2 regions of the Anaerobacillus sp. 63XJN7_4_ISO-PGPR-S23-413 genome follow, and region 1 is predicted to be linked to the other one. Evidence: predicted binding sites of a transcription regulator. Region 1 holds the regulator's gene; the other holds the start of a gene.
The links. Region 1 encodes LexA, which represses DNA repair genes until DNA is damaged. Its sites were predicted from a motif close to CGAACATATGTTCG; they were not measured.

Region 1 (11,857 bases):
ATTGAAAACCCTATTAAAAAGAAGATCGTATGAAGAATTGCCCTTTTCTGCATCATTCCTCGTTCTTCTTTCAAGTCGTCAACGGATACCCCAGTGATATAAGAAATAAACGCTGGATAAAGCGGTAGCACACACGGTGAGATGAACGATAAAAAGCCGGCTCCGAACGCTAAAAACAAGTTCAAATCTGCCATTAAATTACTCCCTGTCTAATGCATGATCTTATCATGTGCATGTCGTTACCATTTCAACCTCTATTGTAAACGATTTATCTTATTCAAACTATGAACATTCCATAACTATTTTTCTTCAGAGAAAAATTCTTCAAGCGTAACGCCCGCTTCATGAACATCAGAAGCCGCTTCCTTGCCCACATACCGAACGTGCCATGGCTCATACTGATAGCCAGTGATATCTTCTTTTCCTTTTAAGTAACGAACAACAAAGCCATATTCATGCGCATGCTCTGCTACCCACTTACCTTCTGGCGTATTGCCAAATTCTTCGGTAAGAGAGCTTCCTAGAGAAGGCGTGCTAATATCCATCGTTAATCCCGTCTGATGTTCACTCTGCCCCGCCTGAGCGCTAACCTGGTTCGCTACTTCTTCTCCACGCTGTTCAGCATTATAAGCAAAAATAGCTTCCTGTCGCTCATAGGAGCGGTAGCCAGAGACAGCTTTTAATTCAAATCCATCTTTCTTTGCACCGGCAAACATTTTTTCAAGCGCTGTAGCCGCTTCCTTGACCATTAACCTTTTAGGATCATCTTTTGGTGCGTATGAAGAAACATCCGGTTCCACAAGATTTTGGGGCACAAAGTCTGAAGGTAGATTTCGCTCTTTATTTGCCACAACATAAATACTGTCTGGATTCGTTACAGTTAAATTCTCTCCATTTTTCTCAACTGTTTCAGCCATCGTTGGATACGCTGCTGATTTATCCTTTTTGGCCTCATCGCTTTGATCGCTTTCTTCATCTTCTTTCTTGCTGCTATCATTTTGCTTGTTATTGTTTTGGTTTCCATCATTATTTTCAATACTATTCGAGGAGCCGTTATTCGTCTGTCCATCATTCTGTGACTGATTCTCTGTCTGGTTAGACGTTTGCTCGTCATCTCCCGCCTGGCATCCGGCTAAAAGCGCGAACGAAAGACCTGTTGCTACTACTAAATTTTTCATTGTCATGTGAACACTTCCTGATTTTTTATAGTCTAATCTATCATACCATCACACCAATTAGACCCGTCAACCAAAATTACTCCATACAAAAAGCACTCTGTTACCAGAGTGCTCAATAAGCTATTTATCGTTGTTTGTCATTTGACTATTCATAGCCTTCATCATCTGATTAATCTTCTTCTGAGAAGGTTTTTGCCCCATTTGCATCATCATTACACGAAGCATATTTTCATTAATAGGGGGATTCTTCTTTAAATAGTCCATCATATATTTGCGGGCAATAAAAAAGCCAAGTGCTACTCCAGCAATCAACGCTAGCACGCCCACAAGCGTGTACATCCACCACATTCTAGATTTCCTCCTTATTCTTTCTCTTCCAATAGTGTACTACAACCCTTAATGATTATACAATAACGTCTATTAAAATAGTAGGAGTTTATTCAAACTAGTTTCTGTTGTTTAATCGGGTTAAGCCACCCGTATCGACCGGATTGGAAGTCAATCGCAAAGAACGAAGGAGTTAATTTTCGTATCACTTCAAAAAAGACTGTTTCAGCCTCGTTTGATCCGCTAGCATATATATTTATCTTCTCACTTCTTACAAATAAAGATGCATCACTTTTAGATTGTTTAATACACAATCGATGCCCTTCATTTTTATATTCATACGTGCGAAAGCCACCCAATTCATTGACCAAACTGGTATTTAGTTCTTCTTCTTCCACAGGCTCTGTAATAAAGGCTACCTGTTTTTCTAGAAGCTCTTTCTGATCAGCCTGTATGGCCCGCTTCCTTTCGAGGAAAAGTTGATACAACAGATGCTCCTTACCAGCATATTGTTCTGTAATGTGCTGCTTAACGAAGTACATTTCGTAATGCCTCATATAACTCCCCCTCCCCAAGAATCCACTCATATAAAAGAAAGTATAAATGAGTTCTCATAAAATGATTGTCTATACATGGAGGCTAGCCTTCACTAGTTTTGTCGAAATCAAAAAGACCTGTACTATAACATATATGTTATAGTACAGGTCTTTAGAATGCTATGCCATACTCGGCAGGTCACAAAGAACACCGCCGGATCTCTCATCATAATCAAGCTTCATTCGATCAACAAACCATTGATCGTCCGGTCGAACGAAGTACGTAACTCCTCCAATTTCTTGCTTATAATCATCATATGAAGGCTTATCAGACATGACCCCAAGAGAAAAACCTCCGCTGTCTCCACTCCCTGCGTAGCGTACGAATAACCTCAAGCAATCACCGTTACCAAGTTCCATTTCATTTTTGTAAAACTCAGCTGCAGAATCAGTTACAACAAACATCATATCCGCCCTCTCCGTTTTGTATTAGTACATCTTGTTATAGTACAGTATAACGAATATTTGAAAAATTGCAACCATAAAAATAGCCTAATTTTGCTTTTCGCAAAATTAGGCTATTTTCTACTGAAGAAAGCGACGGTTTTTCTTGCTTTCCTTAAGCTTTTCAGGTGTTACATCTGTGCCTTCTTCATCCACAACTTTTATAGAATGAAGTTGGTTTTTGAAAGAAGAACGGAAATTTGCTAAATATTCCTTACGTAGCTTTTTCTGTTCTTTTTTCTCATCTTCTGTTAATGATGACTCTTTTGCTTTACGAGATAGCTCGTTAATTCTTTGGAGTTTATCTTCAAAAGGCATGTAAAATAGCTCCTTTACTGAAACTTGTATCTCACATGCTAACGCATGTTTTGAACATAGACAAGTTTAGTGCTTCTCGTTCTGCTCGTCAACATATTCCTGATAACGTCTATGTACCGTTGCTTTCGAAGCGTGATGTCCAAATCCTTTAAGCGTTGCAGCTATCTCATTAAACGTAAGACCACGGTTTCGAAGATTAACAATTTCTTCGATTGGAACTTCCACCCGCTCACGCCCACCTTGATTTTGATGGCTGAGGTTTCGCTGTGGTCGATAGCCTTCTTTAACCGCCTTCTCCATTCCACGTTTAATTTTCAGATTATGAAGCTTGCGCTGAAATTCTTCAACGATACTAACGATCTCAAGAACCATCGAATCAGATTCCGACAATTGAAGTTCTCCGTTTTGATTCACTGTATAAATCGTCCCTCCATATTTATGGACGGCATGTAGAAGAGCGATCTTTGCATTCCCTCTCCCAAGTCTTGTTTCATCTTGAATGAGCAATGCCTCAACATGCCCCTCTTTCAATAAGTCAAGCACCTCGAGTATGCCATCACGATCAATGTCATACCCGCTGTGCTTTTCTTCAATCAAGCGCTGTATAATAAAACCTGACTGTGATGCAAATCGTTGTAGTTCTTCTTTTTGCCTGGCAAGAGAAGACTCCTGTGCTTCTTTCTTTGTGCTTACCCGACAATAAATAACGGCGTTCATACTTTATTCTTTACCCCCAAGTGCGGTAGCGTTCGCTTCAACAGGGATGATGAGAGTATCTCCTGCTGTAATTCGGTTTGCATCAATGCTATTCACTTCTTCAACCCAACTGACGAACTTCCGATCAGACAACTCATGCGCAGTACGGTATTCTTCCGCAATTTCTAAAACAGTATCTCCCTGCTCCAATTGTACCGTTGTATAACGATCATACTCCTCAGCTGCAGCTGTTCGCAAAGATAGAAACACAATAATTAACACAGCTACAAAAGATATAATGACAAGAAAATCAACTCCAGACAAGCCCCCAGCTTGCTTTCTCATCCCAATCACCCCATATGCGAATATTTGTTCTGTTTTTAGTATATCAGAACCTCTGTTCGTGTCAACTAATTTCTTCGAACTTATGTTTGTATGCGAACAAAAATTCTGGTATACTACTAACAAATAGATAGATTGGAACGAGGTGCCAGATATTATGAAACTATCAAAGCGTCAGCAGGACATTCTGGACTTTATTAAAGTCGAAGTTAAGCAAAAGGGTTATCCACCCTCCGTTAGAGAAATTGGCGAAGCTGTTGGACTTGCTTCAAGCTCCACTGTCCATGGCCACCTGGCAAGACTCGAGAAAAAAGGGTATATCAGACGAGACCCAACAAAACCAAGAGCCATCGAAGTGCTTGGTCTTGATGAAACGATCGATATTCCTCGTCAACATACTGTAAACGTTCCCGTCATTGGTAAAGTAACTGCTGGTCAACCGATCACTGCCATTGAAAATGTAGAAGAATACTTCCCGCTTCCAGAACAGTTTGCACAGGATGAAGAACATACCTTTATTCTAGTGATTGAAGGGGATAGTATGATCGAAGCTGGTATTTATAACGGTGATATGGTTATTGTGAAGCAACAACCAACTGCAAATAACGGTGATATTGTTGTCGCGATGACAGATGAAGCTGAAGCAACTGTTAAACGATTCTTTAAAGAAAGCAACTACTTCCGACTTCAACCGGAAAACTCATCGATGGAACCGATCATTCTTGATTCCGTTTCTATTCTTGGTAAAGTAATTGGGGTCTTTCGCTCCATTCACTAGAAGCGCTGCGTGCGCTTCTTTTTTTATGTTATATAAGCTTTCTGGGCTATATCAATACGAGCTTCTTCTCTTCTTTTATTTATTAACCCCTCCGTCTGTGTAAATGATCGCAGTTTGAAGAGCATAGGGGTGTAGCTTTACATTACAACCAACCTCACCTACCTACTTTTAACTCTTAAAGGCTATACAAAACCGCCCTTCATTTAAATAAAGGGCGGTTTTGTATACTTCTAACATAATTCTTAAACGGTTACTTTTCAGCAGCCTCTGAAGCCGCTATAACTAATTCAACTGTTTGATCTACTGTCGCCTGACGGAACTTTTGGAACTCATCAGTGATATAAACGGAAGGATCTTCAGGATAGTACTCCTGAGCGGCTACGTGAAGGTGTCCACCCGGAATATCATAAGCTCCTATCCCAATTCGCACGCGATTGGATCGGTACTGACTTTCATTCGATAAGTAGCTTCCGCCTCCTCCTTTACGAGCTTTTGATCCTTCAGTCGGACCCCCTTCATGGCACTCATACGGTTTATCACGATATTCTGGTGCGAGCCATTCGCATACTTCATCGCCTCTTTCTACCGGCCATGGTCCAGTATTGGCTGCAATCATTTCCTTGTAAGGAAGCGTTGTTTCAATAAATTCCGGTAGTTTTTCAGGCATCGGCCAATTGCTCACTGTCGGAATAACTTCTGAGCGATCTTCAAGAGTGTTTCCAACCCCTGTGCGCCATCTCCCGGCAAACCCTTCGATGGTCATAGCTTTTGGACCACCTTGACTGATTGTCATCATGAGATCCACCTGCTCTTTACTATTAACCAGGTAAGGTCCAAAAGTATCTTCAACGATTCCTTCATCAAAATCATCCCATCGTACCGGAAAATTCGTTGCTTGAATAAAAGCTGGACCTTCTTCCGTCAAAACGACTTTCCCATCCATCTGAAGCGCTGCAGCGCCAGAAGGGTTTGATCTCCTAAATTCCTGTTCTAAACGGTATGGATCAAATCCGCTTACTAAAATACGCTTAACTTTCTTCCCTTTTGGAAAATCAATAGAAGTAATTCCCCTTGACGTGTACTCTAGTTTCTTCATCAGTTCTTCTTGCTTTTTCTCCGTTACTGTATATGAAGGTTCCCATTGCCTGAGGGCAGCAGTCATATGTAATCGAGTCCAATAAAGCGGGCGATCATCATAACGATCTAGTTCCCCTAAATCATTTCGTTCTCCCTGAGCTCGAGCAACAGCCGTCTCCCACAGCTTCTCACCATGCTTTTCGATCACTTTCTCTGCTTTTTTTACACTTTTCGCTTTGCACAAATCCTCCTTAAATTCATCCGCAAAAACTGTAAACTCCGCCTTATCCATAATTTGCTGTGGGATTGGGGCACCGTCTTCCATTCGCTGCTCCTCTGGTGTTAGCGCCGCATCAGTGTTAAAGCAATCACCTTTGGCACTTCCAGTTAACGGTAAGAAACCGAAAGTTAATATCCCTACAATAAAAAGCGCAATTCCATATTTCCATTTCCTGGATTTCATATGTCTTTTTTCCTCCTCTTCTAGTTGAACTATCTTCTATTTTAGAGATATGAGGTTGTATTTTTCAAACTATTACAAGTATTCTGATCAAAAATGAATCATTCGAAGTGGATCATGTATGGATAACATACTTATGTTAAAGAAAACCGTGACGTTTTCTCTGCATCTTTCGACATATAGATAAGCTTACCTATCATTTAATGAACTGCATTTCTAGCCTTTTTCGATTTTTCCAGACTGAATTAATTTGTACTAAAAAGGAGCAAGCTCGCTGATGGAACTTGCCCTACGCCGTAATTTATTATTACTTAATTTATACACGTGTATTTTTTCACTTACCTGTAATTTCATAACAGAAGCCGCTATCCCGATGAGTCACATAATGATGCCAATATGGACAAAAATAAATAGAAGGGTTCCCGTTGACCATATATGAACCTCATTTAGTTTTAAACGTTAATCTCACATAGCGACTACCAAGCGGTTGGTCCAAATAGAAGCCTGTCCCGTCTATTTATTCACTTGCGCCAAAAAGTTGAACAGTCTGCCTTATCATGAATATTGAGTTCGATCATTTTTTTGAGTAAAGAAAAATCAACTGAATTACCCCACGGAATACGCATTAGTTGTTTAGTGTGGTCATAACCAGCAAGTTTCATTTCTTCAGAAAAATGAACAATTCCAGTCTTTTCAGGGGCAACAGCCAAATGATGTTTTGCTACGCTAAAGGCAATAATAAATGTTCCGTGATCTGTAAACATTGGCTGATTCCAGGCAATTTTCGGCACCAGGTTTGGAAATTCATTTTGTACCCAGGTCAAAATTTGTTCCGTTCGCTCTCGGTGCTGCAGGTTCTCTATCTTTGCTAGATATTCTTCAAATACATCCATTTTTAGTCCTCCTATAAAACAAGCAATTGTAGTGATGTACCATATCTCACTGAGATAGTGCCATTACAACTCACTATTCATCACTACTATATCACCTATCATTTGTAGTTTACCCTCTTCAAAAATAATTCCATCGCCGTCATTAGCTGCATAAACAGTTGTTCCTGTTCTCTTAGCGTACTCCCAAACTTTACTCTTATAATCTGAACTCCAGCGATTGTAGTGAGGTAAAAACTCGAAATCGACAAGACCCATAGTTTGGTGCACCGCCTCGCTAGTTTTTTCTGTATACATCTGAAATAGCTTTGTAGATCTACCGAGTTGAACCGCTCCTCCGCTCACCCCAACAAGAATTCCTCCGCGATTATAGAAATCTAAAAGAACATGATCCATATGCCGATGATTAAGAGCCTTACTAAATTCTAGCGGATTACCTGCTGAGAGATGGATTATATCTGAACTCAATAATTCATCTATTTTCATAGGTTCAAATTCACTGTATAAATCGAAAAACATGATATTCTCGATTCCATAGTTTCGATAATAATTCACTTTAGCTCCAAAATAATGCTTTTCTTTATCCTCCGTTGAAGGTATGTAGCTAATCTTTTTGTTTCCCCCACTAAACAGTAATTCATCTAATCTACGGTTGCCGGGTGTTTCATTTACTTGATCGCTATAAAAATACAACTTTCCCATTAATACACCTCATTCATACCCCTATACGCTATAGTCAATTTAAATTCTGTGCGTTTATTAACTCTCACGATATTCATTCCATTCTTTCGCGAGAAGACTATACAGGATGGTGTCATGAAAGTGATCGTACAAATATTCAGCGTCTTTTATGATTCCATCGGGTTTAAAACCAAGACGTCTCGGAATTCCCTGACTTTTTTTATTCTCTATCCCGCACTGTATTTCAATTCGGTTCAATTTGTATACTTCAAATGCCTGGACAATTAGTTCATTAACGGCAGCTGTCATAATCCCCTTACCCTGGAACTTATCTGATAGCCAATAGCCAATACTCGTTTTCTTGTTAGACCAATCGATGCCATGGAATCCTACCACGCCTGCTAATCTTTCATTGTACACAATACCTGCTTGAAATCCATCATGTGAAGAAAACTGTTTTAGCCACATTTCAATCACTGGCATATAATCCTCTTTTTCTTTCATATTGTCCACCCAGGGAAGCCACTCCCTTAAATAATCTCTTGAATGGTCAACCAATTCAAATAGCTCTTGCGCATCTTCCATTTGAAGTAACTTTAAGGAGACCTCTTCATTCACTTTTAAACTAAACATACGATACCCCCACCTTTTCCTTATTCATAAATATATAGAAAGCTAATTAATACCAATTATTTCAAAAAATTTAGAATAATGCCATCTTTTATTCATTCTGTTTCTCAAAAATATTTCTATCTAGCAATCAGTTTGTTTACAATCACCGATAGGGTAGTAAATCTCTATAATTTTAATGAACGTAAAAAAGGATGCTGAGCATGAATACAGCACCCTTCCTTAACAGCAACACCCACCGTCATCCCCGCAACACCGCTGACAAGCTGTTGTAATCACTGAATTACTAGTTGCTACTTTACCGCAGCTATACGTAAGAGTTGCTTCATTAATAATAAAGCACTTACTACCAACACGTATCTTATAGGTAATTACACGGGAATCTCCCGCCGGAATTGGATCTAATGGGAAGCCCACCGCCGGGTCAAAACCTGGTTGGGTAATGCCGTCTATCTTCACCGTATCTGGAATAAACTCTGAACCATCAGAAAGAAGATCCTCAAAAAAAGCATTGTCAGCTTCTACCACGCCATCGTTTGTTATTGTAACGGTGTATGTTAAAACGTCTCCAGCGTAGGAGATTGTTTTACTCACTTCTTTATCCAATTCTAAATCTGCTTCCCCAAAGTCAATCTGGACGCCTAGCGCATTCGGCATATAAAGATCACCTGTGGAACTAAATCGAAATAACGCAGAGGCCTGGTTGTTAGGTAAATAGTTGGTCGCATCCACATTACTGATGTCCCATCCCTGTCTTCCAGCAAATATGTTTGTACCTGGAGTACCTGGTATATGATTGCGGTCTCCATAAGAACCACTAATATCAATGTTTCCTGAATCGTCCGTTATCTGTGAACCAAAGAAATTTAATGCTGGATTACGTGGCCCTGACAGATTCGTTAGCGTAAATGCATCTACCCCAAATTCTGCCTGGTCCCCAGTAATATTCGCGTCACCCTCTTGTGCACTCAAGAGCACTCTTGCTTCTACGTCACCACTAGGTGGAGTTAAAAAACCCGCTATCGGGACGTCAATCGGGTTACCGTTACTTACTTGACCATCTGCACCAACATAAAGGTTCATATTACGGTTATTCAAAGCTGTATTTGCATAGACAACTGCAAGAGTCCACCCCGCATGGTTAACAAACCCTGGAGCATCGACAATCGCTGGCACACTTCCTGCACTATAAGTTCCTGCTCCCGCAGACTGTACTAGGGTGGTCACATCTGCTGAACGCATATAAAAACCGTTAAATTCATTTGCTGTGATAGGATCAGGTGTAATCGGGGTATCACCGATAATCGGAGTAGAAAATAAAATATCATCATCTATTAACCCCGAAAGATCTTCTCCACCACCTAAATACAGTCCTCCCCAAATCAATTCAGCATAGAGCACTGTACTTCCGACAGGTAAGACGAGAACAGCTTGAGATTCATTCTCAGTATAGATTGTCGTTGTGCCTGCTGATCCGACGATTGTTGGTGGTGGAAAGGCATCGACAGTTGAACCACTATCAAGCGTAATAAATGCACCGATTGTACCATCTGTTCCTGCGGTGTTTGGTATATTACTAATTCCACTAAGCCCGAGTGTATTTCCTGTAAATGTTATGGCACCACAGTTATTTGTTGCAAATCGATTTATAAAAGCCATAATCAGTTATCCTTTCTAACAATGTAGTAAACTCGAAGCATGAGAAGCTGAATTCTTCAACTTCTTCAAGTTACCATTTGTTTAATATTTCTTATCTATTGTATGCATCGCGTTAGGACAGGGTGTGCATGCTCGTCTAGTTCGACAATTCATTGTAAATTACACTTCCCTACGTCGATGCCTAAATCCGTCACTACTACATTATGTTATTGCTAGCTATCAGAGGTATTTCACTTTTCTTTAATTTCGATAGACGATCTCTATTGTAAATATAGACGCAGTTTTCTTAGCATCAACTAATCCTACGTTAATATATGAAGATCATGAACATGATGAAACGGCGAATGAGACGGCTTACTCTTATGAAAAAAGCAAAAAACACCTTTGAACTCGTTCATACGAATTCAAACAAGAGGCTGTTTCTCTTAAACTTTTTATGCTGTAACGAGACAAACAACTACTTAATACAGTGAGTTATATGAAGATGACGAGGTAGATGCAATAGTATAAAAGGAAGTTCAAGCCTTGTTAAACAGATTGATTCAAATCGAACGCATTTCTACAACGTTGTAGTTGACAATGTCAGCGTATATAGATCGAAAAAATTACACAGGTATGGCTAGTTGGTTACGAATTCAGTCAGACAAAGAACGTACCCATTTGCTTAAGCTTAGCAGGAAAAGATGGTGTAGTAGAATTAGGCGCTCCCCCTGAGCAATCGACCAATTTTTGAACTCCACTTCAAACGTTCCAACAAGTATTGGAGCACGAACAGAATGTCACTAATTCCTACCGTCAGGCCTATAACTTTATTAAAAAAACCGACCCGCAAACAGCAGTTATTGGACAGGAATTCTTACGAGAACAAATTGATGAAGAAGCACAAGCGCTTACGATCGTAGAGAGATTAAAGTTAGCAGGTGATAATACATCCGCTCTTCTCTTAATTGATCAAGAGCTTGCTCAAAGGCAAGCTGGATAATAATAAAGGCCCGCTGATCACAATGATCAACGGGCTTCCCTTTTCCATATGTAATGAAGCAACGATACAAACTTGCCGTTCAATAAGACTTCACCTTGATCCGTATAGGTATATGTAAAACCATTTTTCGCAAGTACTTTCTGTGAGGCGACATTATCTTGAGTTGTTCTAGCTATAATGCATTGAATGACTTCGAGATTGGTTGTCTTTTCTAATAAAATCTTGAGCGCTTTTGTCGCTATTCCATTGCCGGTATTATCTTCACCAATTCTATAACCAAGCTCGACGCTATTATTGGAGGGATTGGAATCTACTAAATTAATTCTTCCTAAGATCGTGCCATTTTCATCTTTTATAAGATAAAAGGTCGATAAACCCAGAGATTGTTCTGTTACTAATTGTACGAGCTTGTCGTTAAACGTCTCAAATTTATAATAATCCTCACCACGATCTGGGACCATCTTATTGAAATAAATTCTGTTTGCGACTTCAAAGTGAAACAATGATTCCGCATCACTTTCTTGAAGTCTATGTATTTTAACGTCCATCATGTTCTCCCCCCCGCTAAATCAATCATAGTAGAACTTTACCGATCATGAATCAATCCATGCAACGACCAAAATCCTACAAGGACTGAGCCAGTTTAATGTTTTTGGCCTAATGAAGAGTGCGTGACGGTAGATATAAAAAAGTATCGAAAGCATCATCGCCGCTAAAAACGCAATACGAACAACCATCGTTTACACTCTTTCAGTCAAAACAACAGATTAAGCCTTGTTTTCGGTTTTCAAGGAGTACT
Region 2 (11,857 bases), 1.6 Mb from region 1:
ATATAGCTTAACCCGACATCATAAAGCGTTTGTAGCTTACGATTAATCTTTGGAATGTTTTTAAAGAAATCTAGACCATCTTCTACCGTCATCTCAAGAATATCGGCAATATTCATACCCTTGTATTCAATTTCAAGCGTTTCACGATTATAGCGTTTGCCATGACATACTTCACACGGCACATAAACGTCTGGCAAGAAGTGCATTTCAATTTTAATAATCCCATCACCACGACAGGCTTCACAACGTCCACCTTTGACGTTAAAGCTGAATCGTCCCTTCTTATACCCGCGAACTTTCGCTTCATTTGTTTGTGCAAAAACATCACGAATGTCATCAAAAACTCCTGTATATGTTGCAGGATTTGAACGTGGCGTGCGGCCAATTGGAGACTGATCGATATCAATGACTTTATCCACATTCTCGAGTCCATTTATTTTCTTATGCTCACCTGGTTTATCCTTTGCTTTATGGAGTTTCTGAGCAAGTGCCTTATATAAAATTTCATTAATAAGTGTACTTTTACCAGAGCCAGATACACCCGTTACACAGGTGAATAATCCAATTGGAATCTTCGCCTTAGTGTTTTTTAGATTATTTTCTTTTGCCCCTACTATTTCAATATATCGACCGTCTGGTTTTCGACGCTCACTCGGAACAGGGATAAATTTCTTGCCTGATAAATATTCCCCTGTTAAAGAATCCTCGTCATCCATTATTTCAGCAGGCGAGCCTTCTGACGTAATGTATCCACCGTGGGCTCCTGCACCAGGTCCTATATCAATAATATGATCTGCCGCTAACATCGTATCTTCATCATGCTCCACAACGATAAGTGTATTTCCAAGATCCCGCATGTTCTGAAGGGTTGATATTAAACGATCGTTGTCACGCTGATGTAGTCCGATAGACGGTTCATCCAAAATATACAGTACACCCATTAATCTTGATCCTACCTGGGTTGCAAGTCTAATCCGCTGCGCTTCACCTCCGGATAATGTACCAGCTGATCGGTTAAGCGTTAAATAATCCAAACCAACATTGACAAGGAAGCCAAGTCGATCCTGGATTTCTCGTAAAATCATTTTTCCGATTGTAGCTTCTTTTGCAGTTAAATCCAACTGATCAAAAAAGCCAGCAGCATCTTTAATCGCATACTCCGTTGCTTCGCCAATATGTTTCCCATTAATTAAGACTGAGCGAGCTTCTTTCTTTAATCGATAACCTTTACAAGTTGGACAAGGTTTTTGTGCCATATAGGCTTCCATTTGCTCACGGATATAATCAGAACTAGTTTCACGATAGCGTCGTTCAACGTTTGGAATAACTCCTTCAAAAGGAACGTTATTTTCACGAACCTGCCCAAAATCATTTTCATAACGGAAGTAAACTTTTTCCCCATCGCTACCATAAAGCACTTTATCGAGCTGTGCTCTAGGAATTTTGTCTACTGGGGTATCCATATCAATTCCAAAATGATTACAAACACTTTGAAGTAGCTGCGGGTAGTAATTGGAACTTACCGGCTCCCAAGGTGCAATGGCATGTTCTCGAAGGGATTTGTCCCAATCCGGTATGACTAGGTCAAGATCCACTTCAAGTTTCAGTCCTAAGCCGTCACAAGAAGGGCAAGCACCAAATGGACTGTTAAAAGAAAATAATCTCGGCTCCAATTCCCCGATTGAAAAACCACAGTACGGACAGGAATGATGTTGATTGAAAAGAAGCTCTTCCTGCCCCATCACATCTACGATCACCTGGCCACCACCAAGATTAAGGGCGGTTTCAAGTGAATCTGCTAATCTTGATTGAACGCCTTCTTTCACTACAATACGATCAATCACAACTTCAATGGAATGTTTCTTGTTTTTTTCTAGCGAGATCTCATCCGCAACTTCCAACATCTCTCCATCTACTCGTACGCGAACATAGCCTTGCTTCTTAATATCTTCTAATACTTTCACATGCTCACCTTTACGACCTGAAACGACTGGGGATAGAATTTGGAGCTTAGTTCGCTCTTCATAAGTCAGTATCCGATCAACCATTTGCTCGATCGTCTGTGACGTAATTTCTACGCCATGACGTGGACAAACAGGACGTCCGATTCTTGCAAATAGAAGACGGAGGTAGTCATAAATCTCGGTTACCGTTCCAACCGTTGAACGAGGGTTACGACTTGTTGTCTTTTGATCAATGGAAATGGCGGGAGACAGACCTTCAATAGCATCTACATCCGGCTTATCCATCTGTCCAAGGAATTGTCTTGCATATGCTGATAACGATTCAACATACCGTCTCTGTCCTTCTGCATAAATCGTATCAAATGCTAGAGATGATTTCCCTGATCCTGACAAGCCTGTTACAACAACAAGCTTATCTCTTGGGATCGATACATCTATATTTTTTAAATTATGGGCTCTGGCCCCTTTGACGACGATCTCATCGTTTGCCATCTGTTCGTCATCCTTCCGCTTTAAGCTCTAATAGTAGGTCACGAAGTTCTGCAGCACGTTCGAAATTCAGTTCTCGTGCAGCTTCCTTCATTTCAGTTTCCACATTTTCAATCACTTTAGCACGCTCTTGCTTCGTCATCTTACCTTGCTTAGGAATCTTGTATTCTTCTCCATCTTCAGCTGCAACCGTTGCTCTTATACCTTCACGCACTTTCTTTTGAATTGTTGTAGGCGTAATGCCGTATTTTTCGTTGTATTCTTGTTGAATTTCTCTTCTACGACTCGTTTCATTCATTGCCACTTCCATTGAATTGGTGATTTTATCAGCATACAAGATAACATGGCCACCTGAATTTCGAGCAGCACGTCCTATTGTTTGAATTAAAGAACGCTCAGATCGTAAGAACCCTTCCTTATCTGCATCTAAAATTGTAACAAGAGATACTTCTGGGATATCGAGACCTTCCCTTAGAAGGTTAATACCAACAAGAACATCAAATACACCTAATCGGAGATCACGAATAATTTCAATTCTTTCGAGAGTCTTTATTTCAGAGTGAAGGTATCGTACCTTTACCCCCATTTCAAGCAAATAATCCGTTAAATCCTCTGACATCTTTTTCGTGAGCGTCGTCACAAGTACCCGTTCATTACGTGCAGACCGCTGATTGATTTCATCTAATAGGTCATCAATCTGACCTTCGATTGGACGAATTTCAATCGTCGGATCAAGAAGACCGGTTGGGCGAATAATTTGTTCGACGACTTTGGTTGAATGCTCTTCTTCATAGGTCCCTGGCGTTGCAGATACATAAACAAATTGATGAGCCTTCTCTTCAAATTCTTCAAAGCGAAGAGGGCGATTGTCTTTTGCTGATGGTAAGCGGAAGCCATGATCCACTAGCACACCTTTTCTTGCCTGGTCTCCATTGTACATTCCTCTTACTTGGGGAAGCGTAACGTGAGATTCATCAACCATAATTAAGAAATCATCTGGAAAGTAGTCCATTAATGTATATGGCGTTGCTCCTGCTTCTCTTAGTGTCAAATGTCTAGAATAGTTTTCAATTCCTGAACAAAAGCCCATTTCAGCCATCATTTCAATATCGTATCTCGTTCGCTGTTCAAGACGCTGAGCTTCAAGAAGTTTGCCTTCTTCATTTAAAATCTTCAGTCTCTCTTCAAGCTCAGCTTCAATTCGCTGTATCGCGATTTTTAACTTTTCTTCACGGGTAACGAAGTGTGAAGCCGGGAATATAGCCACGTGCTCTCTTTCTCCAAGAATTTCACCTGTTAGGGAATTCACTTCAGTAATTCGATCAATTTCATCTCCAAAAAATTCGACGCGAATACAGTGTTCATCTCGTGAGACAGGGAAAATTTCCACAACGTCTCCTCTAACGCGGAACGTACCACGTGTGAAATTAATATCATTCCGGGAATATTGAATATCGACCATATCGCGCAACAGTTGATCACGATCTTTTTCCATTCCTTTTCGAATTGAAAGTACTAGACTTCTGTATTCCTCTGGATTACCAAGACCATAAATACAAGAAACACTTGCTACAATAATGACGTCATTACGCTCAAACAAACTTGATGTTGCAGAATGTCGTAGTTTATCTATTTCGTCATTAATACTTGCATCTTTTTCGATGAATGTATCCGATTGAGGTATGTACGCTTCTGGTTGATAATAATCATAATAGCTTACAAAATATTCCACAGCGTTATGCGGAAAGTACTCCTTAAATTCACTATATAATTGACCAGCAAGCGTTTTATTGTGCGCAATAATGAGGGTCGGTTTATTCACCTCTTGTATCACGTTAGACATTGTGAACGTTTTACCAGTTCCTGTTGCGCCGAGCAACGTTTGATGGCGTTCATTATTATGAACACCTTGTACAAGTTTCTTAATGGCTTCAGGCTGGTCGCCTTGAGGCTCATAATCAGATACCAACTCGAACTTTTTTTCCACCATCTTCGCCTCCGTTCCTATCATCCATGTCACTTATTATATCACAGAATATGGTTTAAACTTCAATTAAAGCGAACTGATATTCGCATTTTATTTTCAAGGTTATCTTTCTCTTCATACAAAACTATTGTATGCTGTTAAAGGTTGATTCACAGTGTAGCGGAATTCACGCAGTACTAAGTTTTACTACAAAGGAGTTTTAACATTGCTGCTTTTATGGGCTTTACCACTTGGCCTCTCAATCGGTGCTGTCTCAGGATTTTTTGGCGTAGGCGGGGGATTTCTCCTCACACCTATTCTTTTGTTACTTGGTTATTCACCTGCAACAGCAATCACCATTAGCCTTCTTTATAGCATGAGCACTTCGATTTCTGGATCTTTGAAGTATATTCAAAGTAAAAGAATTCTATGGAAAGTGACTCTTTTTCTATCGATTAGTGGCATGATCGGAACACAGGTTGCTAAACCACTTGTCTTATATTTGGAAGAGAGCAAAATCGATGGTCCAGTTATCTCAATCTTATATATCGTTCTTCTCGCATACTTTTCCATATCCATGCTTTCCAAAGGACAAACTATAGATGAAGAAAATGTTTCTATTTCTGTTTCCCCTCTTCGAACAATTTTAATCGGCTTACTAGGCGGATTTATTTCTTCTACTCTTGGAGTGGGGGGCGGTTTTGTCATGGTACCACTATTAATTCATGTACTACGTCTTCCGCCACGACTTGCAGTGGGTACATCTTTAACTTCCATCTTCTTCATTGTATTGACCGGTTTCTTCTCATATATTCAAACGGTTACCATTCCGATCACCCTTGCCATTCTCTTAGTGATTGGAGCGATCATTGGAGCTAGAATCGGAGCAGGAATGACAGATTCTTTCACTGAAACCACATTAAAAAATCTTCTTGGCATTCTTTACTTTTTTACGTTAGTTAGTATTCTATTACAGCTATTCCATCAGTCGATTTCAGGCCTACTCATTCTATTTCTCTATATTATTTGCCTAATGTGTCTCTTCATTTACCAGTATTGGACGAAAAAGAAGCGCCTATTCTTTTTAAAATAGGCGCTACTTCATTTTTTTCTTATTTTGTTTTTGTGTTTTCATTGAAAAATAAAATCCAACAAGCGCTGACAAAATCGTTAAGACAATCAAATGTATCGGATGATCGATTCCACCAAACACAGCCCACATAAATAAAATCGTTAACCCGAAACTAACGTAAGTATTATATGTAACTCGCGTAAACACGACCATGATAATTGCCGGAACGAATAAAGCAATTAATATTCCTTGCATACTGGTAAGTTCCCCTCTCTAATCACAACTTCTCCCCCCCATCTTACAACAAGTTAGGGAGAGAATGCTATGATCAGAAAAGAAAACTCATCATTGTAAAGTCGTTTCTTATCACATAGGATAAGAAACGACTTTACAATGTAGTAAACTGAGCTGCATCCCAGGGCTTTGGAGTTCCAAATTCACGAGCTAGCTTTCTACTTTCACCTTTGCGACCTTTACGAATCTCTTTTCGTTCAACAGCTGTTTCATTCAAGAATTTCTCCTCTTCTGTTTCAGGGTAAACACCTGGTACCTCAACTGGATTTCCTTCTTCATCAAGGGCTACAAATGTTAACAGCGCAGTCGCACATACGTGACGTTCACCAGTGAACATTTTCTCTGCAATTGCTTTAACAAAAACCTCCATTGATGTTTTGTGTGTCCACGTCACCATGGATTCAAGACAAACAATGTCTCCTTGATTAATCGGATGAAGAAAATCCACTGAATCAGTTGATGCTGTTACACAGGGTCTTCTTGAATGACGAGTTGCTGAAATAAGAGCAACGTCATCAATGAAGGCCATCAGTTGACCCCCAAATAATGTTCCATGAATATTTGTATGAGTCGGATTGACTACGGTTGCTTTAGCCGTTCTTGACTCATTGGTAGACTTCATATTTGTATCTTCGAATACATTGTCCATTCTAATCACCTTTACTTTCTTAATGGCTCTGCTAATACACTGGGTTCTAGATTTATACCCTAATCGAGTAAATCTGTGTTGTTAGTAACAAATGACAAAATTCAACCCTTTATAGCTTATTTACTATATTTAAATCCTTTTTCACTAATCCGAGTAATAGGATAATCTTTTGACTCTGCGAGCATTTCAAGGATATTAAAAAGGGATGACTTTGAAATAGTGATTCTATAATGCTTCTCTAGTAGATCTGTCAGGTAAAGCGGCCCCATCGCCACTTGAGAACGTTCAAGGGTTTCTACGATTTCGGAAATTGGAGCTCTTGTAACGACAGACGCGCTACCGTGCATTTGATTCATAATTGTCTCACGCTCTATTTCAAACTTTTGAAGCAACTTCATTTCTCTTTCATTAAGATCCATTAATTGTTGCTGCAACTGCTTTTCTCCAGTCATTGCGACATGCTCCTTTACGTTAAGAATGATCAAAGTGTAGCAAGCGTTTTGCTAACATACAAGACATAGAAAAACACTGTAAACGCAATCATCCAAGGGATGAAACGGTTTTCTAACTTCCATATATTTCTTGAATAGAACCTATAACTAAATGGCATAGAAACAAGTACAACTTTATTGTTGAAATAGGTTTAATTCTATAAGTGACAAAGAGAAACATAACTTTTGCTATTTAACGAAAAATAGCATAACAAAAAAGAAGAAAGCCTCAGCCTTCTTCTAACGATTCGTTTATTATTGTGCTTCCTCTTGCTCCTCAAAACGATTTTCTTTTACAAATAGCAAACCAAGCTCATGATGAGTATTATTATAAAGCGCTTTTTGCTCAAACCTAACTTCTCCATTAACATCAAGCACTTCCATTTTACAAAAAGCGGCATTACGTTGAAGAGCCGTATAAAAATCCACACCTTTTCCTAAAGGTAGCCCATTCACCTTAGAAATGACTTCGCCAACTTGTAAGTTCATTTGATCTGCAGGTGAGCCAGGGAGAATTCCGAGAATAACAAGTCCTTTATTTCGTTCATTGAAATAGGCAGGCTTATTTTTACCTCGATGAAGAAGTAAAATACCAGCTCGTCCAAGAATCACTAGAATGATTGCAACTAATGCAATCCATTTATTACTCAAAAAGTAACTCATTAGACCAATTAAGACCGTCGCTCCCCCGAGAAGAGCAACCTGCCTACCATTACTCTTCATCTCTGGAAGGGGTAATGCATGGTGTATAAGCTTTCGAAAGCCAATTGGATATGGCAATAAGATAAAGGCATAGGTGCCAGCACCAAAATCAAGAAGAGGCCACCATGTAAATGATTCAACCTGACCGACTGGAAGGAAGAGGAATAGTGGTAAAAGCCATAGTCTTTGGACTTCATGGGCCCCCACTAACTTTCCACGTTTACTTTCTACGAGTCTTGGTGACGTCTGTTTCCCGGCATTCATCGTAATGAATAACCCTTCCATGAATACTAGAAAGCCAACTAAAATAGCGAGCGCAATCGGCGATGCATTCCCGATCCCCTCTTGCATCGTATTGAGAGTATCGTTACCGAGATCGATTGGAGTATAAAAAAACGTTGCTAGTGTAGGTAAGATGAACACAAAAGCAGGTGATAAAAAACGAATTTGTCCTGTTACTAAAAGCAAAAATGCTCCGAGACTCATTGCTACGGTGGTACTGAAAGGAATCGTTAAACCAAGCAAAAGATTAAGTATCAGAAAAGCGGCTCCAATCAATAATCCAGGTATGATAGCAAATGGAACATCGTCCAAAACATCATGTACTCTTGTGTGAAAATCTCTTCTATCACGTTTTACTCGTGAAAGGCCGAGCATAAATGCTCCAATAATCGTAATATACGTGAGGGGATGAAGGAAAAAACTAATAATTCCCTTAAGTATTGAAAGGCCAAAAGTGTCCATTTTATATTCCTCCATGCTTGTTAGCAGTTACTAAATGACTGGCTATGTTATATGAATGTTCCGCTCTGTCATGAGAGAATTATCGAAAATACCCTAACATTGCCAAATAATCATGAGACAACCAATCTAGTTTACCTCATTTTGAAAATGTCTTCTACTTGTTCAACGTGCTTATCATGGTCGAAAAAAATTCCGCAGGATTTCCTGCGGAATAGCTTCGACATCAACAGTTCATTTCCTTCTTGAAATTATTTAGCAAGGAGCTCCACCGCTGTCTTAAGCTGCACATCGTTATCAGGATTGCGAATGGAATCAATAATTTTTTCCTGAAGTTTCTGCGCAGTTTTTTCATCTATTTTCCCAGTAATATTTATAACATTCGAACGTTGGAAAGCTTTTACTGCTGTAACTGTTTTATCACTAAAATAACCGTCTTTGCGTCCCGGTTCAAAACCAAGGCCTTTGAGCATGATTTGCGCAGACTCTACTTGCTCGCTGTTCTGATCAAATTCTAACGTCTTTTCAGTAGATAATGGATTTACATAGAAGTAATCAGGCTGCTTTGCTTCAACCGTTGGCTCAATTCCTTCTTTATGAATCCAGTTGCCATCTGGTGTTAACCATTTAAACATTGTCAGTTTAATATTACTGCCATCTCCAAGGTCTAGCGTTGATTGAACCGTTCCTTTACCAAATGACGTTTCACCGACCAAATCATAATCGCCTGCTTCTTTAAGCGCTCCGGCAAGAATTTCTGCAGCAGAAGCACTCCCACGATCAATAAGTCCTACGACAGGATAATCTTTTTTCTCTTCAAGAGTAGAAACAGAACGCTGCTTCTCTCCTTCACGATCTTCAATTTGAACGTAAGGTTTGTCATTAGGAATCAGTTCTTCCGCCATATCCGAAACAACATTTAACAGGCCTCCTGGATTATTACGAACGTCAAGTACCAAACCATCAATGTCCTGTTTTTCTAATTTAGTCAACTCTTCTGAGAAGCTTTTAGCTGTATCCTCTGAGAATGAAGTGATTTGCAAGACACCGATTGTTTTTCCGTTTTCTTCTACCGTACTTGCACGGACCGTTTCGATAGGAATCTCATCACGAGTCACTTCTACCTTCATAGTCTCTGAAGCGCCTGGGCGTTGAACGCCGAGCGTGACAACCGTGCCTTTCTCCCCACGAATCTTTAATACGGCATCATACAAATCAAGTCCTTCTGTGCTTTCACCGTCGATCGTCATGATTTTATCATTCGGACGGAGGCCTGCTTTCTCAGCAGGTGAATCTTTATAAGGTGACACTATCGTTACTCTTCCCTCAGTCATATTCACTTCCGCCCCGATTCCCTCAAAGGAAGAACCAAGTGATTGGCTAAATTGCTCGGCTGTTTTAGGGTCCATATAGACTGAGTAGGGATCTTCAAGAGTATCTACCATTCCTTTAATAGCTCCATCTAACAACTCTTTTTGATCGACATCATTTACATAGCGATCCTGGATTAATTCATAAGCTTTGTTAATTTTCGTTAGCTCTTCTGTCTCTATTTCATTACCGGAACCAAGAGTTAAAGATTGAGTGCTCCCTTCAGGCTCGTCCTGTAATAAAGTGAAGGCCGCGTATGTACCACCTGAACCGATTACGAGGGCGATCACGACAAGTAAAGCGACAACTTTCCCCTGTATCTTCATTGTACTCACCTCTTCTAATTTGAAGGAAAAGGCACCCCATCATAACGATGCGATGCCTTTTCATCTTATTGTACTATATGATTCAGTTGTTTTCATTATGTTTCCATCTCAAATTGTGAGGGGGAAAGCCCATTGAAGCGAGGCTCATCTAATTATCGAATGTAATTCATTGGGTCAACAGCATTTGACTTACTAGAGTTCCATGAACCTTTGTGAATTTCAAAGTGTAAATGTTGTCCAGTTGAATGACCAGTATTCCCCATTGTACCAAGGTAAGTTCCCTGACTTACTGACTGACCTGTAGAAACTGCGCGATTTTGCAAATGAGCATACACTGTTGTGTACATTTGACCATTGATACTATGCGTCAAGAATACTACATTACCATATGAATCTGAATGATAAGATCTTAATACTGTTCCATCTGCAGCAGCTGATACTGGGTTTTGACCACCTTGAGCAATATCAATTCCTGCGTGGAACGTTCCCCAGCGGCGGCCTAATCCAGATGTAATTGGACCAGCAGCAGGCTTAATGAATGTTGCGTTACTAGAAGGCGCTGGTGCTGGCTCAGGAGTTGGCGCCGGTGCTGAATTTGAACTGCTTGAACTATTTGAACTGCTAGACTTGCTTGAGCTTGCCGCTGCTTCCTTTTTCGCTTGTGCTTCAGCTTCAGCTTTTTCTTTTGCCGCTTTAGCTGCGGCTTTACGCTCTTCTTCAGCTTTACGAGCTGCTTCTTCAGCACGCTTAATCTCTTGCTTTACTGCTTTTTCTTGAGCTGCTAGAAGTTCAGCAGTTTCATTTAAGTCCATCATATGATTATGAAGATCGCCTTCTTCTTCTTCAAGGGACTTCATTAGCTTATCTTTTTGAGCTTTTTTAGAATCAAGCTCTTTTTTAAGATCTTCAAGCTCTGCTTTATTCTCTTCAAGAGAGGCAAGTTTCTCTTCTACTTGAGTTTTCTTTTCTTCTACTGCCTGCTTGTCCGCTTTATGCTCTTCAAGAATCTTTTTGTCTTGATCAGCGATTGTATTAAGAGCAAGAACGCGTTCTACTAGATCACCAAAATCAGTAGCACCAAGTAAAACTTCCATGTAATCAACTGTTCCGCCACCGTTTTGTTGCATAGAGCGAATGCGATCTTTCAATAACTTATCACGCTCAGCAATACGGTCTTCTAAAGCGCTAATTTCTTCTTTCAACTGATCAATTTCAGCATTTGTATCTTTAATTTCCTTCTCTTTCACTGAAATCTTCTCATCCGTTTCAGCTACTTCTTTGTTTAACTGTTCAATTTCTGCTCGAACATCTTCTTGCTCTGCTTTCACGTCCGCAAGTTCAGATTCCTTTTGCTCAAGCTCTTCCTGGTTTGAAGACTGCTTTTCTTTGACATTATTAAGTTGATCATCAAGATTTGCGGCTTCAGTCGTTTGTGGAAGTGCTGCAGTTGTTAGTCCGCTTAAACCTAGAGTCAATGTTAGAGCCGTTGCTAATATTTTACGCTTCAATCTTTGTTCCTCCCCCAAAATAGATGAATCTATTTATCTCTTAATTTTCATTTTAAACTTTTAAGAATTTACGCATTGATGTAAGACTTCCCCATACTCCGATAATCACACCGAGGATAATTAACAACCCTGATAGCTGGTAAACAAACGGTGTTACCGGTAGTAAATCGATGAATAAAGTTGGGAAACGATTTGCTATTAATTCAATTAAATAGTAATAGCCGTAGATTAGAATTCCAATTGGGATAATCGAGCCGAAAATTCCAATTAGGATACCCTCTACT

Region 2: uvrB (excinuclease ABC subunit UvrB) is a predicted target of LexA. The motif match lies at 4,513-4,526, and genes of this name have one in related genera.

The regions. Positions count from the first base shown of each region.
Region 1 is NZ_CM149688.1:1,894,618-1,906,474, reverse strand. Features, by position in the region: gene AC0VYO_RS10275 (cytochrome c biogenesis protein CcdA) at 1-194, opposite strand, end outside; gene AC0VYO_RS10270 (M15 family metallopeptidase) at 300-1,184, opposite strand; gene AC0VYO_RS10265 (YneF family protein) at 1,299-1,526, opposite strand; gene sirA (sporulation inhibitor of replication protein SirA) at 1,619-2,062, opposite strand; gene AC0VYO_RS10255 (HesB/YadR/YfhF family protein) at 2,222-2,509, opposite strand; gene AC0VYO_RS10250 (DUF896 domain-containing protein) at 2,627-2,863, opposite strand; gene AC0VYO_RS10245 (YneB family resolvase-like protein) at 2,930-3,580, opposite strand; gene yneA (cell division suppressor protein YneA) at 3,584-3,904, opposite strand; gene lexA (transcriptional repressor LexA) at 4,056-4,679, shown strand; gene AC0VYO_RS10230 (hypothetical protein) at 4,930-6,219, opposite strand; gene AC0VYO_RS10225 (iron chaperone) at 6,738-7,109, opposite strand; gene AC0VYO_RS10220 (Type 1 glutamine amidotransferase-like domain-containing protein) at 7,173-7,808, opposite strand; gene AC0VYO_RS10215 (GNAT family N-acetyltransferase) at 7,866-8,420, opposite strand; gene AC0VYO_RS10210 (DUF11 domain-containing protein) at 8,640-10,076, opposite strand; partial or broken gene AC0VYO_RS10205 (ferritin) at 10,602-11,058, shown strand; gene AC0VYO_RS10200 (GNAT family N-acetyltransferase) at 11,085-11,609, opposite strand; gene AC0VYO_RS10195 (hypothetical protein) at 11,826-11,857, opposite strand, start outside.
Region 2 is NZ_CM149688.1:3,535,475-3,547,331, forward strand. Features, by position in the region: gene uvrA (excinuclease ABC subunit UvrA) at 1-2,456, opposite strand, end outside; gene uvrB (excinuclease ABC subunit UvrB) at 2,464-4,440, opposite strand; gene AC0VYO_RS18590 (sulfite exporter TauE/SafE family protein) at 4,646-5,512, shown strand; gene AC0VYO_RS18595 (DUF2198 family protein) at 5,516-5,746, opposite strand; gene AC0VYO_RS18600 (acyl-CoA thioesterase) at 5,880-6,434, opposite strand; gene AC0VYO_RS18605 (hypothetical protein) at 6,551-6,886, opposite strand; gene AC0VYO_RS18610 (PDZ domain-containing protein) at 7,181-8,371, opposite strand; gene AC0VYO_RS18615 (S41 family peptidase) at 8,620-10,059, opposite strand; gene AC0VYO_RS18620 (murein hydrolase activator EnvC family protein) at 10,218-11,573, opposite strand; gene ftsX (permease-like cell division protein FtsX) at 11,626-11,857, opposite strand, start outside.